One region of the Bradyrhizobium icense genome, then DNA from elsewhere that is predicted to be linked to it. Evidence: predicted binding sites of a transcription regulator. Region 1 holds the regulator's gene; each other region holds the start of a gene.
The links. The regulator LexA, encoded in region 1, represses DNA repair genes until DNA is damaged. The targets are predictions, from matches to a motif close to TGTTCNNNNTGTGTTCNG.
Positions count from the first base shown of each region.

Region 2: recA (recombinase RecA) is a predicted target of LexA. The motif match lies at 3,074-3,091, and genes of this name have one in related genera.
Region 3: dinB (DNA polymerase IV) is a predicted target of LexA. The motif match lies at 1,135-1,152, and genes of this name have one in related genera.
Region 4: LMTR13_RS33130 (ribonuclease T2 family protein) is a predicted target of LexA. The motif match lies at 2,023-2,040, and genes of this name have one in related genera.

Region 1 covers NZ_CP016428.1:4,048,257-4,052,810, reverse strand. Annotated here, with positions in the region: gene LMTR13_RS19130 (hypothetical protein) at 1-277, opposite strand, end outside; gene LMTR13_RS19125 (HAD family hydrolase) at 417-1,043, shown strand; gene LMTR13_RS19120 (molybdopterin molybdotransferase MoeA) at 1,056-2,267, shown strand; gene lexA (transcriptional repressor LexA) at 2,473-3,174, shown strand; gene LMTR13_RS19110 (hypothetical protein) at 3,404-3,826, shown strand; gene LMTR13_RS19105 (hypothetical protein) at 3,914-4,141, shown strand; gene LMTR13_RS19100 (ComEC/Rec2 family competence protein) at 4,149-4,554, opposite strand, start outside.
Region 2 covers NZ_CP016428.1:3,279,887-3,284,440, forward strand. Annotated here, with positions in the region: gene LMTR13_RS15265 (hypothetical protein) at 145-324, opposite strand; gene LMTR13_RS15270 (hypothetical protein) at 1,352-1,531, opposite strand; gene LMTR13_RS15275 (hypothetical protein) at 2,199-2,441, opposite strand; gene LMTR13_RS40775 (hypothetical protein) at 2,490-2,645, shown strand; gene LMTR13_RS43680 (DUF6894 family protein) at 2,654-2,857, opposite strand; gene recA (recombinase RecA) at 3,195-4,286, shown strand; gene LMTR13_RS15290 (hypothetical protein) at 4,404-4,554, shown strand, end outside.
Region 3 covers NZ_CP016428.1:6,483,971-6,488,524, forward strand. Annotated here, with positions in the region: gene LMTR13_RS30130 (MHYT domain-containing protein) at 1-1,027, opposite strand, end outside; gene dinB (DNA polymerase IV) at 1,195-2,442, shown strand; gene LMTR13_RS42005 (hypothetical protein) at 2,588-2,755, opposite strand; gene LMTR13_RS30140 (bifunctional sugar phosphate isomerase/epimerase/4-hydroxyphenylpyruvate dioxygenase family protein) at 2,972-4,554, opposite strand, start outside.
Region 4 covers NZ_CP016428.1:7,141,363-7,145,916, forward strand. Annotated here, with positions in the region: gene LMTR13_RS33110 (ATP-binding protein) at 1-373, shown strand, start outside; gene LMTR13_RS33115 (DUF3617 domain-containing protein) at 388-924, opposite strand; gene LMTR13_RS33120 (hypothetical protein) at 1,026-1,331, opposite strand; gene LMTR13_RS33125 (hypothetical protein) at 1,498-1,959, shown strand; gene LMTR13_RS33130 (ribonuclease T2 family protein) at 2,083-2,763, shown strand; gene LMTR13_RS33135 (23S rRNA (adenine(2030)-N(6))-methyltransferase RlmJ) at 3,070-3,930, shown strand; gene LMTR13_RS33140 (cold-shock protein) at 4,192-4,407, shown strand.

The sequences.
Region 1 (4,554 bases):
TGGCCTTTGACTTCGCTGCCGGCGCCTTGGCCGCCGCTTTCGGCGGTGCGCTGTCGCCGCGCATCGTTCCCCAGGGGTCCGAATTCTTCTGCTGCTCGGGGATGTTGCCGAGCGATCTCCGGTAGGCCCGCTCGGCCTCCTTTTCGGCCGCGATTTGCGAGGGTGTCTTGGGCTTGTCTTCCTCGCCATATTTGGCGGGACCTTGTTGGGCAGCCGCGGATCCAGCCAATAATGCGATCACGGCGACAGCGCCCAGGATCCTGCCAACGGCTTGCATGCGACTACTCCCTGAAATTGGCCCAAGAAATTGGCCCAACGCTTAGCACAGCTCGCGCATGGGCTTAAGCGCCCGATTGGGTTTCGAAGCGAATCCTGTGGCCGTTGCCGAGGCCGGTCCAGTTTTGTAAACGACTGCCATGAATTCGCCGCCAGCCCCCCACTCCGTCGACGCCTTGCTGTTCGATCTCGGCCGCGTCGTGCTCGATATCAGCCTCGATCGGGTGGTGGCCTGCTGGGCCGGGCATGCGGGCTGTGCGCCTGCCGACCTCACCGGACGCTTTGTCGCCGACGACAGTTTCAAGCACCACGAGACCGGCCGGATCGACGATGCCGCGTTCTTTGCGGGCCTGCGCCAGTCGCTCGGCATCGGCATCACCGACGCGCAGTTCCTGGAAGGCTGGAACGCGATCTTCACCGGCGAGATGCCCGGAATTGCACCGCTCCTGGCGGGTGCTGCAAAACGCCTGCCGCTCTATGCTTTTTCCAACACCAATCCGGCCCATGTCGCGCATTTTTCGCAGGCCTATGCCGATGTACTCAGCCATTTCCGCGAGATATTCCTGTCCTCGAGCATCGGTTTGCGCAAACCCGACGCCGAAGCCTATGATCATGTGATAAAGGCGATCGGCGTCCCGGCGTCGCGGATCCTGTTCTTCGACGATTCAGCCGCCAATATCGAAGGCGCGCGGGCGCGCGGCCTTTCTGCCATCCACGTGACATCGACAGATGACGTGGCAAGGGCACTGACCGCACTTGGGATTTAAGGAGGTCTGCGCGTGGCCTTGATGCCGGTTGCCGATGCGCTTGCCGCGATCCTTGCCGGCGCAGAAGCGCTGCCCGAAGAAATGCTGGCGCTCGATGCCGCGCATCACCGCATCCTCGCGCGCGACGTCGCCGCGCGGCGGACGCAGCCGCCGCAGGCGATGTCGGCGATGGACGGCTATGCGGTGCGCGCGGCGGACGCCGCCGATGTCAGCGTACGGCTGAAGGTGATCGGCGAGGTCGCCGCCGGCCGCCCGTTCGAGCGGAAGGTTGGCAAAGGCGATGCGGTGCGGATTTTTACCGGCGGCGTGATCCCCGACGGCGCCGACGCCGTCATCATCCAGGAAGACACTGGCGTCGACGGCGATCACATCACCATCACGGAAGCCGCCGTTCCGGGGCGGCACATCCGCGCCGCCGGCGTCGATTTCCGCGAGGGCGACGTCCTGCTCAAGCGCGGGCGCCGCCTTTCCGACCGCGACCTGTCGCTCGCCGCCGGCATGAACTACCCGGAGCTTGCGGTGCACCGCCGCCCGAAAGTCGCGATGCTGGCGACCGGCGACGAACTGGTGATGCCTGGCGCAACCCCCGGTCCCGGCCAGATCGTCTATTCCAACGGCTACGGCTTGCGGGCGCTGGCCCGGGCCGAGGGCGCAGAAATCATCGACCTCGGGATCGCCGCCGATACCGTCGCAGCTACCACGGAAGGCATTCGCCGTGCCCGCAAGGCCGACGCGGACATTCTAATCACCATGGGCGGCGCCTCGGTCGGCGACCACGACTTCGTCAAGCGGTCGCTGGAGGCCGAGGGCGTCGCCATGGCATTCTGGCGGATCGCGATGCGGCCGGGCAAGCCGATGATGCATGGCAGGCTGGGCGCGATGCGGGTGATCGGCCTGCCCGGCAATCCCGTCTCCTCCTATGTCTGCAGCTTCCTGTTTCTGGTGCCGCTGATTCGCGCATTATCGGGCCGCGACACCATCCACCACCCGCGCGAGAGCGCCCTGCTCGGCCGTGATCTCGCCGCCAACGACCAGCGCGAGGACTACCTGCGCGCCCGCCTCGAAACGCGCGAAGACGGCACGCTTGTCGCCGTTCCGGTAAACCATCAGGACTCGTCGCTGCTCGGAAATCTCGCTGCGGCACGGGCGCTTGTGATACGTCCGCCGTTCGCGCCGGCGGCCAAAAAGGGATCGCGTTGCGAGCTGCTCCGGCTGCCGGAATGACGCCTGAACGGCGTCCCAACGGCACCTGGGGCCGAAACCGCAATGCGTTCACTTGAAATTAAGTGGTTGCGGAACACATATCGAACATATAGTGTCCGTTCATGATTTGTTTCGACTGCTAGTGTCTATGTCGGGAGTTTGGGGACTTCCGCGATCTGGGCCCTGAAGATCGAAACAACGACGCCAAACCGGGGGATTGCTCGCGATGCTTACGCGCAAACAGTACGAACTTCTGCGTTTCATCAATGAACGGCTGAAAGAGGCCGGTGTGCCGCCCTCCTTCGACGAGATGAAGGACGCGCTCGACCTGCGCTCGAAATCCGGAATCCACCGCCTCATTACGGCCCTGGAGGAGCGCGGCTTCATCCGCCGCCTGCCCAACCGCGCCCGCGCCATCGAAGTCATCAAGCTGCCCGAGCTCGCCGCCGCCGCCAATGGCCGCCGCGGCTTCACGCCGAGCGTCATCGAGGGTACGCTTGGCAAGCGCCAGGTCGGCGCACCGGCCGCCGAGGACGACAACAACCGGCCGGTCGCCGTCCCCGTGATGGGCCGGATCGCCGCCGGTACGCCGATCGAGGCGCTGCAGACCCGCAGCCACACCATCAGCGTGCCGCCGGATATGCTCGGCTCCGGCGAGCATTACGCGCTCGAAGTGCGTGGCGATTCCATGGTGGACGCCGGCATTCTCGACGGCGACATGGCGCTGATCCAGCGCAACGAGACCGCCGACACCGGCGATATCGTCGTGGCGCTGATCGACGAGGAGGAAGCGACGCTGAAACGCTTCCGCCGCCGAGGCGCCTCGATTGCGCTCGAGCCCGCCAACGCGGCCTATGAAGTCCGCATCCTGCCGCCGAACCGCGTCCGGATTCAGGGCAAACTGATCGGACTGTACCGCAAATACTGACCGGTTATGCCCTCCCGGCCCATGACCAAAAGCAGCCCCGGCCCGCGGCCGGGGTTTTTTGTTGCGTGTATGGAACTAAGGCACGTTAGCGCGTTTGTGAATGTGGCGCAGTGCGCCAGTCGCAGAATTGCCCAGAAAGAAGAAAAGGCTCTGCGCCATGTCCACTCTGATAGAGGCCTGTGCCTCCTTCTAGACACGGGTCAGCTATCTCAAACGAGGGAGCCATCCGATGTGTGACTATAGCCTGCACGCCGTGGCAACACGGCCTGCCCAGGTCGGCGAGACGCTGATCACCACGACGTTCCGCGGTACATCTACCCGCGGCTTTGCGTCGGAGCGCGAGCCCGCGGTGGCGGTCTGCATGCTTCCCGGCACCGAACTGGCGTTCGCAGAGGACGTCAGATACGACAACCGCTGGATCTGGACGCGAACCACCGACTGGCGGGTCGGCAAGTTCAATCAGATCGAACCCGAAGTATCCGACCGTCATCATGACGCGATCGAATTTCCCGACGGAAGCCATGTACTGGTGACGCAGCTTTGCGAAGGCCAGCGCGCGACCGTGCTGCAATTGCCGGTGGTCCAGACCGGTGGCGAGCGTGCACCGAAGGTGACGGAAGCGCCTCCGGTCGAATCGATCGTGACTGGATAGATAAACGCCAAGCATATGATCCGCCGGTCCAGGCCGGCGGATCATGGTGGTACATTTTCGAGAAACTCGGCACCGAGGGGGCAATCGGTGGTCAACAAGGTTACATGGCAACGAGCCGGACGCGTCACCGAGCCCGGACGGTACATGTTCAGGTACGGGTGGCTCACCATCACGGCCGAAGATCTCGCAATCTGGCAGCAATTCCCCGAGGCGTCGTTCACGCTGGTCAACCTGCCGTCGGCCCCCGACGCGCCCGAGGAATTCCACCTCGGTGCGTTTGAAATTCCGGCCAAACCCACGGTCGACGAGCACTGACGCCCGTCTACTCCTCCGCCTGCAGGTCTGCCTCGGCCGGCGTGGCATCGACGCTGCGCGGTGGCACGACGCGCGGCGCAAGAACGGTGGCGTCGGCCTCGCTCTCGTCGGCTATGGCCGGCGACCACGGGCGGTCGATTCCCTTCGGCTTGACTGCCTCGACCGCAAATCCCTCAGCATTCCGCCGCAACGCCAATGCTCCCTGCCGCCGCAGCCGTTCAGCATCGATGACGGACGCGCCGCAGGCCGCGGGTGCCTGCCGCAGCGTCACGATCAGCGCCGCGCGCTCGCAATCGTCCGAAAACGCTTCGGGCCTGAACGCCTGCGCGATCAGGCTGCCGCCAGCGGATCGCACCACGCAGCCATGATCGTCGCATGAGACGCCCGATGTGAGCGAGGCATCGGCCGCCGTC
Region 2 (4,554 bases), 770 kb from region 1:
TCACGTATTGAAAGATCAACCCCGGGTTTTTACGGGCCAAAGCACGTTGCGGTGCATATAGGCCGGATTATCGCTCAGCCCTAAGCTGATGTAGTTGCTGAGAACTTCCGCCATAAAGGTCCGCGGAAGAAGCCGGCGAGCGGGTCATTCCCGTTCGGCTTTTTTCAGCTCCCGGTCAATCCGAAGCTGGACTCGCCGGATGGCAAGCAGATTGAGCCTGGCTTCGGTCTTGCCCGTGACGACCTTGTCGCCGATGCGGAATTGCCATTTCCAGATGCCCGGAGCGACCGCCGTCACTGTGTATTCAACGCCCTTGTGGATCATATAATAATCCCGCTGCGGCTCCCGAGCGCTTCAAATCCCTACCTTTTACTTAAAATTGCTATTGTTAATCAATGCAACTATATGAGAGTCGATCGGACAACCGCTGAAGTGGAGTGCCCGCCGACTCCATTACGCCTTTGCGATTCATGGAAACTTCCCGCATTCTGGTGCATAAACGGAGGCGGAACCGCAAAGTTCCGTGGTTCCGGCTGCTGATGCTGCTGATAATGGCTTTGCCGCGACTGGCACGGACGAAATCCGCTCCCGGCCAATGGGAATTTCAACCCTGTGCGCGTGGCCGAATTCCCTTGTCGACCCCCATTCGCGCCCGCGTGCAAAAAGCGCTGCGCCGCGCAAGCGGAGTATGGTCGCTTGGCGGCGCAGGCCTATTCCCCGAGTGATGCAATATCCCAGGCAAGAATTTGGTCGCGGCGACGTGAAAAAGGTTCAACGCGCCCGAGACGGATTTGCCGGGCGATTTGCACGTTGAAACGGGGGCTGGCAGGGGACGTATCTGTTCAAGAGGACGGGGGTGGTCCTCCAGATTTTCCCCGTCGTCGGTGACCTCGCTGCATAGGCCCATGCGGCGGGTTCGTTTGGCTGGGCGTCGCCGAGCGCACACTTGGCGGGCCTGCGAGGCGCGACAGCCTTCGGAATACCGGCGCGCCGGCTATTCATGTCGCGATGGATAAGGCTGCCGTGGCGGAATGTGGGGTCTCGACGGCGCGTCCGGCCGGACGGGCTGCGGCACCCTTGACGGTTCCGGCGCACGCCCGAGGTTCAACAACCAAGTGAGGAGATGAGCGCTATACCGTTGACGCAGCGGCAGGATGGGTTCGCAGGCAAGGGCGGTCACTGGGGCGGTCATTCGTATCTGCATGCCGCCAAGCATAGCGTGCAGCGCCTTGACGGACGGTTCAGATGGAACTGCAAGCACGGCTAAAATTGTAAGCGACGTCACCCGCGTCCGACTTGCCGATCGACCGATAACGATGAGGCCGCCTGTTCGGCGGCCTCATCGCGAGAGCTAGTCTTTCGGCTGCTCTACATCAGGCGCCCGGGGGCTGGCGTCCGGCGCCTCTTCGCTCCTGGCCTGAAGGTCGGCGGCCTTGTCGAGAAAGCCCGCGGCGACGTCCGGATCCGTGGTGGCCATTGCGAACTTGAGAAAGGTTGCTGCCTGTTCTGTGAGATACTTCTTCCCCGTCACAATCTAGTTCCCCGTCACTACCCGTTACTTGCCCGTCGCACGCGCTGCTATTACGCACTGCGGCGAAATCCGTTCCGGGAAAAGTACAAAAGTATACTTAAGTCGGATCGTGGTTCGGCCTTGTCTTGGCGATGTCCCGAAGGCTGCCAGCCCGCAAGCCAAGGCGGGAGTGTCAGTCCTCGCCCAAAAGCTTTCCGGTTTCCTTATGGATAAAGTGAAGCCGGGTGCAGGCGAGACAGACGACGGACACATACGAATTGGGCTCGTCCTCCGGCGTGATCGCCGGAAGCCAATGCTGCACCTTCGTGCCCAGCCGTGGGCATGTGAAAAGGATATGTCGGCCCGTCATGGGCCAGAGATATGCAGAGGCTGGCTGTCCGGTCACCTCCGTATGTTTGCGTAGTTGGGAGCGGGTCGGCAAGGCGAGGAGCGCCTCGTCAGGACGAACCTGGCAAGATCAGACAAGCCCCCGAAGTTCCGGTAGCGGAACACCGTGATGTTACGGACTCCAAAAGTGCCTATGGATGACTCTATGCTCGATATTGCCGGGGCTGCTTTTCATCCCGAACCAATTTGTACCGGCTGAGGGTCGCCGAAAGGCGGCCCTTTCAATTTGCGGGTGGGGTCTCCTGGGGAAGAGGCCGCCAACAGAGGCGGCCTCTTGAGGCTAACGGTAACCTTTACATTTGGTCTCTTCTTTGTACTCGCCGTTGCGCTCCCACTTGCGTTCGATCTTGCAGGGCCCTCTGTAAAATTCCTGCTTGTACTCGCGTGCCTCGTTGTAGCTGCGGCCATAGTAGCCGCCGCGATCATAGCCCCAGCGGCCCTTGCCGCTTTCGTCTTTCCACGGGTCGGCCAATGCCGGACTGGCGAGCATCGTTCCGCCGACAACCACTAAGGCCCATTTCATCGCCGTTCCTCCTCCGGGCGTCCGGCAATGTAACCAGGCGGGGATAAATTGGTTCGTACAAAAGGGGCCACCTTCGAATCCGCACACTTATTTGAAGCTGATCGCAGTGGTGAGGTGGACGAAACTATGCTGGAAGCGCTGGAAGATTATGTGAAGCGCCAAAAGAAGCGATTGGAGAGGGGTACGAAAGAGGCCGCCAACTGATGCGGCCTCTACACACCTATGCAACAAACATCATCCGCACCCTTTCGGGTGAGCACCACGCAGGTATTGCCTCTTAGGTTCGGCCGAGCGGCAGCCAACTCCGCCGCCAGTCGCTTAGCAGCCTGGAAAGCCTCCGTGTCGTTTTCAAATGCGAGGCCGCCTGAGTCGTGGGCGTTCTGTGCGCCATGGAGGTCGAAATAGTATCGCCCCATGTCACTCTCCCGAGTTAGACTACAACCATGCAGTGCATTTACGGGCCAACATACAACCGTGTTCCGGCCAGAACAGCGAAAGAACGCGGTTTTGGTTATCCAGTAGTTATACGGGGAAGTAGCGTATGTCGTGCATCAGACACAAAGAACAAAGCCGGCCACTACTAAATTCAGCTTAGGCCACTGGGGGTTAAAACAGGACCTTACCCACGCGAAAAGAACATATTGCGAACATAGAACAAAGGTGGTACAAGGGTTTCTAGACGAAATCGAATCCTAAAAGCCGCTCACCGCCGTTTGTCCCGCTCGCGAATCCCCGCCATAAGGAGCACGTATTATGTCCGCTACTGCCCTGCGTATCGTTGAAGGATCCTCCATGGATAAGACCAAGGCCCTGTCTGCCGCGCTCTCCCAGATCGAGCGCCAGTTCGGCAAGGGCTCGGTGATGAAGCTGGGCAAGAACGACCGCTCGATGGATGTCGAGACGGTGTCCTCGGGCTCGCTTGGCCTCGACATTGCGCTCGGCGTCGGCGGGCTGCCGAAGGGGCGAGTGGTCGAAATCTACGGGCCGGAATCGTCGGGCAAGACCACGCTGGCGCTGCACACGGTGGCGGAAGGGCAGAAGAAGGGCGGCATCTGTGCCTTCATCGACGCCGAACACGCGCTTGACCCGGTCTATGCCCGCAAGCTCGGCGTCAACATCGACGAACTCCTGATCTCGCAGCCCGACACCGGTGAGCAGGCGCTGGAAATCTGCGACACGCTGGTGCGCTCCGGCGCGATCGACGTGCTGGTGGTCGATTCGGTGGCGGCCTTGGTGCCGAAGGCCGAACTCGAGGGCGAGATGGGCGATGCGCTGCCCGGTCTGCAGGCGCGGCTGATGAGCCAGGCGCTGCGCAAGCTCACCGCCTCGATCAACAAGTCCAACACCATGGTAATCTTCATCAACCAGATCCGCATGAAGATCGGCGTGATGTACGGCTCGCCGGAAACGACGACCGGCGGCAACGCGCTGAAATTTTACGCCTCCGTCCGCCTCGACATCCGCCGCATCGGCGCGATCAAGGAGCGCGACGAAGTCGTCGGCAACACCACCCGCGTCAAGGTGGTGAAGAACAAGCTGGCACCGCCCTTCAAGCAGGTCGAGTTCGACATCATGTATGGCGAGGGCGTCTCCAAGATGGGCGAGATCCTCGACCTCGGCGTCAAGGCCGGAATCGTCGAAAAATCCGGCGCCTGGTTCTCCTATGACAGCCAGCGGCTGGGTCAGGGCCGCGAGAACGCCAAAGCATTCCTCAAGGCTAACCCCGACATGGTCGCCAAGATCGAGATGGCGATCCGCCAGAACTCCGGCCTGATCGCCGAGCAGATTTTGGCTGGTCCCGCCGAGCGCGACGCTGACGGCGAAGAGCCGGCGGACGACGAATAAGTTTTAAGAAACGCTTCAGGGGTTAAGGCCTGAAACGTGACGGACGGGTGCTGCGGACGTTGAGTTGCCGACGTCCTCAGTGCCCGTTTTGTTTTGTATGTATTGTCGGAGAGAGCAATGAAGCCTCTGATTCTGACCGGTTGGCCGATGCCGGACTTTGACTTCGCTGATCTCGCACTGGATTTAGCATTTTTCGACTTCATCTGGGGACAGCAGCCCTCGCCGGATGAACTCGCAGCCCACCTCGGTCCCCGCACTGCAAGCCACA
Region 3 (4,554 bases), 2.4 Mb from region 1:
CGGCCCAGAAGCGGCTGCCGTCCTTGCGAACCCGCCAGCCCTCGCCTGCCGACTTGCCTTCCCGCTTCGCGTCAAGCAGCACGGCGTCAGGAACTCGGGAGCCGCGGTCCTCCTCGGTGTGAAGGATGGCGTAGTGCGTCCCGATGATCTCGTCGCCATAGCCGATCAGCCGGCGCGCGCCGAGATTCCAGTTCGCCACTCGTCCCTCGGAGTCGAGCATGAAGATGGCGTGATCGGCCACCCCCTCCACCAGCAGGCGGAATTTCTCCTCGCTTCGCCTGAGTGCCTCGGCTTCACGATCGGCACGTTCTGCCGAGGCGCGGTCGTACACGGCCGCGGCGAGCCCGATGACGAGGACGATGATGGTGGTGCCGGCGACCAGGAACGCAAGCGGCGCCTGCCCCACCGCACCATGGGCTGCTCGGCCAAGGACGGCATCCGTGGCAATGAAGGAGGAGCCCTGCATGGCGGCGTAGTGCATCCCGGAGATCGCCAGGCCCATGACGGCGCCCGCCGATATGCGCTCGAGCACGCTCGTCGTGCGAAAGGCGAGCCACAGGGCGATGATCGACGCGCCGATCGCAATCGCGATGGAAAGCACGACCCAGATGGCATCGTAGTGGATAGAAGCGGCCATCCGCATGGCGCTCATGCCGGTGTAGTGCATGCCGGAGATCGCGAGCCCCATTCCAATGCCGGAAACGACGAGCGCGTTAGCCCGCTGACTTACGACGACGAACGCGGCTGCCGCGACAAAAATGGGAAGGGCAAGCGAGAGCAGCGTGAGGAGCGGATCGTAGGAAACTTCCACGCCGGGCAGGCTGAACGCCAGCATGGCGACGAAATGCATGGACCAGATGCCGCCCCCCATGGCGACGGCCGCAGCCCCAAGCCAGCCCAGACTGGCGGAACCGGAAGCAGCCCGCATGCGGGTCGCGAGGTCCAGCGCCGTATACGAAGAAAGCGCCGCGATCAGGACTGACAGCGCGACAAGAACGGGGTCATGGGATCCTGGATGGTGATGCATTCCGTCGACGATGCAGCGAAAGAATCAAAATAGCACCAATTTTGCGGCTGTGCATTGTTCCCAGCAATCTCGGTGCCGAACTCCGACCATTCTTCTTCTTGACTCAAAGTTCTTCTTTTGTTCTCATCGACACGGAATACTCGAAATTTTTCGCAGGGCGGTTCGGGATGGACACAACAGCCACCATCCTCCATGCGGACCTCGATGCCTTCTATGCGTCGGTCGAGCAACTGCTCGATCCAACGCTGCGCGGCAAACCGATCGCGGTCGGCGGCGGTGTCGTGCTCGCCGCGTCATACGAAGCCAAGGCTTTCGGCGTCAGCGGCGGAATGCCGGGATGGCGGGCGCGCGAGCTTTGTCCGCACCTGATCTTCGTCGACGGCCATTTCAAGAAATACCAGCGGCTGGGTGATGCTGCGATCAGTGTGCTCACTGATTTCACTCCACTGGTCGAGCGGATTTCGATCGACGAGGCCTTTGCCGACGTCGCCGGCTGCACGCATCTGTTCGGCACGCCGGCCAAGATCGCCAGTGCAGTACGATGCCGCGTGCGGACAGAGCTCGGACTGCCGATCTCGATCGGCATCGCGCGCACCAAGCACCTGGCCAAAATCGCCTCGCAAGTAGCCAAGCCCGACGGGCTGGTGGTTGTCGATCCCGCGACCGAGCTCGCTTTCCTGCACGACCTGCCCGTCGAGCTGATGTGGGGCGTCGGCCCGGTCACCAGGGCGCGGCTGGCCGAGATCGATGTCCATACCATCGGGCAGCTAGCGCAGGTGCCGGGCTGGTCGCTCGAGCAACTGCTTGGTCGCGCGGCGAGAGACAAGCTGACGGCATTGGCATGGAATCGCGATCGACGGGAAATCAAGACGCAACGCCGGGCGAAGTCGGCCGGAGCGCAGTCGGCGCTCGGCAAGAAGCCGGCCGAGGAACAAGTGTTTCGACCCGCGCTGCGCCATCTTGCCGACCGCATCGGCACCCGGCTGCGTGCGCGCTTTCGGTCTGGGCGGACAGTGGCTGTCCGCGTGCGTTTCGGCGACCTCCGCTCGGTCACCCGCTCCGTCACACTCGATGCGCCGATCTCAGCGACCGCAATCCTGGCCGAGATTGCCGAAGAGCTCGTACGCAGGGTACTCGCCGATCACCCCGACGAGAAGATCATCTCGCTGCTGGCCATCTCGGTGTCGCACCTCGAGACCTGCTGGGACATCCAGCTCGAGCTCCCGCTCGGGCTGGGAGATGAAAAGTGCCGGCCCGGCACCAAGCGAGGGATGGCGCGCTGGTCGGCCGATCGCGCCATGGATCTGATCCGCGATCGCTTCGGGTACGACGCAGTCGGATATGGGTCTGTCGCGCTGGGCGTTTCCCGCGCCGTCCCCGACGCGTTTCGCGAACTCGCGGAAAAGGATCTTTAGCCATTGCCGCAGGGCGCCAGCGGGCGAGTATCGACACTGGCAAATGCAAGGGCCGCCCCGGAAGGCGGCCCAAAGTTCATCCTCGATCCACCTCAGGAGATGGTCAGCTACCGTCGCGTACAACTATTCTGTTACAGGTCTCCGCCTAGTGCGGTTCAGCCTTGTCGGTGGGAATCCGTAGTTCTGCGGCCCGCTCTTTACGTTCTTTCTTGGAAAATTCGCGCTCTCGTCGCTCGAAGGAGGCGAGCTCTTTTTGTGCCGCCTCGAGAAAGCGGTCACGTGGTGTTATTGCCAATTGAGCAAGTCCCGTCATTACGCACCCTCATTGATGGCCCCGGCCTATCCTACCCAAGTGCCGGGACCGGGAAAAGATTTATGACCGTAAAATTACGGGCCCGGCGAGCTACTCACCGGACACGATGGTTGTCGCCAAGTAATGGTCGCCGTTCGTTCATCAGGCCACCAGATATTGAAACAAGTCGGATGCCAACTTCTAAAAGAGGCGCTCATGCTTTTCCTGTCGTGCAATTCAGGATCGCGGCATGGTCAGCGGCCGCGATTCACGGGTCTGCGCGGCCAACCTGATCGCGGCGTTGGCGGCGCCGAAGCCGTGATAGTCGCGCCGCTCGACGATTTCGAAAAAAAAGCGCTCGTCGAAAACGTGGGTGTAAGCCTGGAAGAATTCGCCGTCGCCTTCCCGATCGTAGAGAATCTGATTGTGGCGCAGTGCTGCCATCGTCTCAGGGGCAAGCCCGTATTTGGCCTCGATGTCGTCGTAATAATTGTCGGGAATTTTCAGGAAACCGGCACCTCGCGCGCGCATGGCCGCGATCGCGGCGAAAATGTCGCCGCAGGAGAAGGCGACGTGTTGGACGCCGGAGCCGAAGAATTCGTGGATGAAGCGCGCCGACAGCGTACGCGTCGCGGACGACCCGTTCAGAACGAAACGCAGGTTTTCGCTACCGTTGATCAGCGCCTGACTCTGCACGAGGCCAACCGGATCGGCAATCTCGATCTGCGGCAAGCGCTCGAGATCGAGAATGCCGGTGTAGAATAGCAGCCACGACAGCATTTCATCGTAGGGCATCGATTGCGAGATGTGATCGACCGCACCGAGGCGAACATCAGCCGCATCGCTGCGCAGCGTTTCGAAATCGAGATCCCAGTTCTTGCCACCCGGTTCCAGGAAATACAGCAGGCTACCGCCGACGCCCCGGATCGCCGGAATTTCGAGCTCGCCCGGACCGACCGGCTGGTAAAACGTGCGTGCCTGCAGCGCTTCCGCCCGCGCCATGGTCTTGCCGGCATCGTCGACATCGATCGCGATTGCGCACACACCCGGACCATGCGCGACATAGTGCGAATGCGCAAAACCGTCCGGTTCGCAATTGACCACAAGCTCGATATGGCCCTGCGACCAGCGCTCGACATCCTTGCTGCGATGGACCCCGGTCTTGCGAAAGCCGAGCTGCCCGAACAGCGCGGTCAAGTCCTCCGCCTTTTCCTCGCTGACAGCGAACTCGATGAAGCCAACGCCGCGGCTCGGCGCTTTCGGCTGCAGTGACGTCCCGCGGCCAAGCCGGTCCTCGAGCAGGATGAGCGAGCGCAGCCCATCGGTCGCGGTGCGGACCGCGGAGCCGGCGCGAAACTGGTCGTTGAAGATTTCCAGCGACAGCGGGCCCGAATAACCGGTCGCAAGCACTGCTTCCATGAACGCGACGACGGGCAAGTCGCCCTGCCCGGGGAAGCATCGGAAATGCCGGCTCCAGGACAATACGTCGAGGCCGAGCTTCGGTGCGTCCGCCAGTTGCACCAGAAAGATCTTGTCGGCCGGAATCGATTGAATCGGCAGCGTCGGAAACGCCGGCGCCAGCGCGTGAAAACTGTCGAGAATTATTCCGATCGACTTATGGTCGGCGCGCCGCACGATCTCCCAGGCGTCGCGGTAATCATTGACGTGAAGCCCCCAGGCGAGCGCCTCATAGCCGACGCGCAAACCGCGCGCGGCGGCCCGGCCACCCAGTTCGTGGAAATCGCCGGCGGCGCGGTCGATGCCGCCGAGCGAAGCCTGAGAGATGTTGCTGCAAATCAGCATCAGGTCAGTCTGCAATT
Region 4 (4,554 bases), 3.1 Mb from region 1:
CGGCCATGCCGCAACGGTGACGTTCCACGGGCTGCCGGTGGTGACGGTGAAGCCGGCCTCGTTCAAGCGCTGCATCGCCAACCTGGTTTCCAATGCGGCGCGCCACGCCAACACGGTCGCCATCACCGGCCACCGCGATCACCGCTATCTGACGGTGACGGTCGACGACGACGGGCCGGGCATCCCCGTCAACATGCGCGAGGAAGTGTTCAAGCCGTTCCTGCGGCTCGACGATGCCCGTAACCAGGACGAGGGCGGCACGGGCCTCGGCCTCGCCATCGCCCGCGACATCGCCCGCTCGCACGGCGGCGACATCACGCTCGGCGACAGCCCCATGGGCGGATTGCGGGCGGCGGTAAGGGTGCCGGTGTAAATCGGGGCTACGCCCTACTTCTTCGGGATCAGCGCCTTCAGCTTTTCCATGTCCTTGATGTTCATCTTCATGCCGCCGGGCATGATGATGTCGCCAGGCTTCTGATCCGCCTTGCAGGCGCCGAGCCATTTGGCCTCGATCGTCGAGCTGTTGTCGCGCGCGGCGCCGGCCATGCCGCCCTCACTCTGCGAGGTCGATTTCACGGTGTACGCGGAATTGAAGTCGCCGGTGATCTCGGCACGGGATTTGACCGTAATCCCTGCGACGCCGCAGACGGAATCAGTGACATAACCAGTTGCGGTCTTCTGGATATCCTGCTTGGAGCAGATCTCCTTGGCCAACGGCGACATTGCGGTGCTCATGCCCTTGTCGGTGGTCTCGTCGGTGCATTGCTGCATCGTCATCTCGGATGACGGCGAGCCTGTGCTCACCACCTTCATCTCCCACAGCCCGGCCTTGCGCACTGGCAACTCCACGGCGACGGCGCCGCTTGCCGACAACAGAGCAAGCGCACCAACGGCCAAACAAGATACAAGAAGCAGTCGTCTCATGCGTGGCTCCCGCTGAACTCTTCCAGAGATCGTCATCGCGAAGTGAACACACGCTCGGCGTGGCGAAAACATGTCCAGCGGGAAAACAGGAGCGCCAGCGCTCAGTAAAGCGTGCGTAGCGGTCGCTCGGCGGCGCCATAGGGCACCCAGCGGCAGGCAAAGGAAACGTAGCCGCCGTAATTCGGCTGCACGCCGAGGAATTTCACCACCTTGCCGTAGCGGGCGCAGTGATCCACGGCGAGCTGACGGGCATCGGCCTGCATCGCGAGCGGATAGGCGATGATGCCGCCGGTGTCGTTGCCCTTGAACGGCGGCACCGTGTCGATGTCCCACCAATGCGCCGGCGCCGGCGCCGCCGCCAGCATTCCGCCCATGGCAATCAGGCTCGCGGCCACAATTCTTCGCATCGCAGACTCCATTTCGCTCGAAGCCCACCATAGTGTGCGCCGGTGGCCGTGAAAAGAATGCTTGCGGCACGAGGCGGACTTGGCTGTCAGGTGTTGCCGCGCTGCACTTGACCTCGTCAGGGCTTCGCGGCACCGTCCCGTGCGTTGGCTTACCGGCGGATTCCCCATGCGCAATTTGTTCAAATCCTTGAGAGCACTCGGTCCGATGACGGCGGTGCTCGCCCTGCTGGTCTCCGGCCATGCCGCCCAGGCCGCCAATCCCCTGGAATTGAATTTCTGGCTGTCAGGCCCACGCTATGACGGCCGCGTCGCCGAATGCGAGCGGGCGCTGTCGACCATCGCGTACCAATTCCGGGAAAAGGAGGGCAAGTTCTGGAATTCGGCGCTGACGATCACCGGCTTTGGCCGGATCCATGAAACCGCGTTTCGGCCCTGGCAGTCCGACAACATTCCGCGCCGTTATTGCAGCGGCGATGTGATGCTGAGCGACGGCAAGATGCGCAGCGTGCACTACTCGATCATCGAGGATGGCGGCTTTGCCGGCTTCGGCCAGGGCGTCGAATGGTGCGTGACCGGGCTCGACCGCAACTGGGCCTATAGCCCGGGCTGCAGGGCCGCGCGGCCCTGATCGCCTCGCTTCTGTCGCTCGAACCAGGCCAGCCGACGGCTGGCTTCGGGATCTATTGAATTTTGTTCTTGAAATGTTCTGGCCCCCTGCTAGGCTCCCGGTAGTCGGGTAGAGGGGCGTTCGATGCACCGGTCCATCATTATTTCGCGGCTTCTGATTTCGCTGGCTCTTATTATCGTCCTGGCCGGGACGGCGTCCGCACAGGACCGCCGGCAGAACGCCCCGGGCGAGTTCGATTTTTACGTCCTTGCTCTTTCCTGGTCGCCCTCCTTCTGCGAGGCGGCGGCCGAACGCGGCAATAGCGGGCGCTCACAGGCCCAGTGCAGCCGTCCCTATTCCTTCGTGGTTCACGGCCTGTGGCCGCAATATGAGCGCGGCTTTCCCGAATATTGCCAGCGGCCCTCGCCGCGGCTCGATCGCAACATCATGACCTCGATGCTGGACCTGATGCCGGCGCCCGGCCTGATCTTCAACGAGTGGGACAAGCACGGCACCTGTTCGGGCCTAAGCGCGCGAGCCTATTTCGAGACCACCCGGAAAGCGCGCGCGGCGGTAAAGATTCCCGAGGAACTCCTGCAATTGTCGGAGCAGAAGATCATCGCCCCCGCCGATCTCGAAGAGGCCTTTATCAAGATCAACCCGGGCTTGAGCAGTTCGGCGATTTCGGTGACCTGCTCCAGCCGCCGCCTGAGCGAGGTGCGGGTCTGCCTGAGCAAGGACATGCAATTCCGCGCCTGCGACGAAATCGACCGCCGCGCCTGCCGGCGTGACGAAGTGGTGATGCCGCCGGTACGGGGCGGCTGAAGACCCGCTTACCGTCATGCCAGAGCATGGCGGCCTCATGCGCAGACCGCTCGAAGTTGTCTGCGTTCCCGGTCATCCACGGCTTATCGTCATCTGCAAGACACGTGGATGGCCGGGACCTATCTGTAGCAAACGTCGTCGGCATTTCGGCCGCGATGCTGAGGCGTTTGCGAGCAGGACCCGTCTTCGCCAAGGCTTCGCCGGGTTTTCAGCCCTGGTCCTCCGAAGCGTTTCGCGAAGGAGGACAAGCCCGGCCCTGACGCGTAGAAGACACTTTCGTCTTCTCCAATTGGTCGGCCGATTGCCATGAACTACCGACACGCCTTTCACGCCGGCGGCTTTGCCGATGTCATCAAGCACATCGTGTTGGTACGCATGCTGACCTATCTGCAGGAAAAGCAGGCCCCGTTTCGCGTCATCGACACCCATGCCGGCGCCGGGCGCTATGACCTCACGGCTGAGGAAGCGCGCCGCGGCGGCGAATGGCTGACCGGCATTGCGCGGGTTATGCAGGCGCGGTTCTCGGAAAGCGCGCTGCCGCTGGTGACCCCCTACCTCGATATCGTCAGGGCATTCAACGCCCCGGGCCGGCTCGAGGCCTATCCCGGATCGCCCCTGATCGCCCGCGCGCTGCTGCGGCCGCAGGACCGCCTCACGGCCTGTGAAATCGAGCCCAATGCCCGCAGGCAACTGATCGATGCGCTGCGCCGCGACAGCCAGGCGCGGGTGGTCGATCTCGACGGCTGGACGGCGTTGCCGGCCTTCGTGCCGCCCAACGAGCGGCGCGGCCTGGTGCTGATCGATCCCGCGTTCGAGCAAAAGGACGAATTCGAGAGGCTGGCTGGCGGATTTGCCGAGGCGTACGCCAAATGGCCGACCGGGAGCTATCTGATCTGGTATCCGGTGAAGAGCCGGCGCGCCGCCGACACGCTGGCACGGCACGTCGCTGGCGCCGCCGCGGCCAGTAAGCCAGCCGGGAAATGTCTAAGGCTCGAATTCAGCGTTGCGCCGCAGGCGCCGGGCGGTCCCCTCGCCTCGACCGGCCTCCTCATTGTCAATCCGCCGTGGACGCTGGCGGGTGAGTTGAAGACAATTCTACCCGAACTCGAGAAGCCGCTCGGCCAGGGCGGCGCTGGCCGGTTCAAACTGGAGACGCCCAAGCCGTGAGGCTCGGCGCGAGCCGGTGAAGCGTGCGAATCCCGTAGTCAATATACGCGAAACCGTATTATGCTCAGGCCATTGGGACTGGCTTTACGTTCCGCTACCGCGAATGGTTGCGGCGGAGTGATCAAGGCCGAATAAAATCCGGGTCGGTCGGCGACGTGAATGCGATCGGCTCAGGTGGCCAAGCTTCCGGCAGCGAATGTCCGGTCAGCCGTTTCGCGACGTATGCGTGGCGGCGGAGCAATACGGGGGAGGAGTTTCCCGATGGCCATGACTGGAACAGTCAAGTTCTTCAATGGAGAACGCGGCTACGGCTTCATCAAGCCCGACGACGGCGGGCGCGATGTGTTCGTGCACATCACCGCTGTCGAGCGGGCCGGATTGAAGGATTTGACTGAAGGGCAGCGCATTACGTTCGAGGTCGAACCGGACAAGAAGGGCAAAGGCCCCAAGGCGGTCAACCTGGTGATTTCATCGTGAGCTGACGCTCGCGTTGAACGCGGACTGAATTCTTGCTGCGAAGATTGCGCTGGGCATGGCGTCGCCGTCCACAGCGTTGAGATTTGCAATGCCCGTGGCCTGAAGAAAAAAATCCCGGCGACCACTGCCGCCGGGAGATGGTAGCTG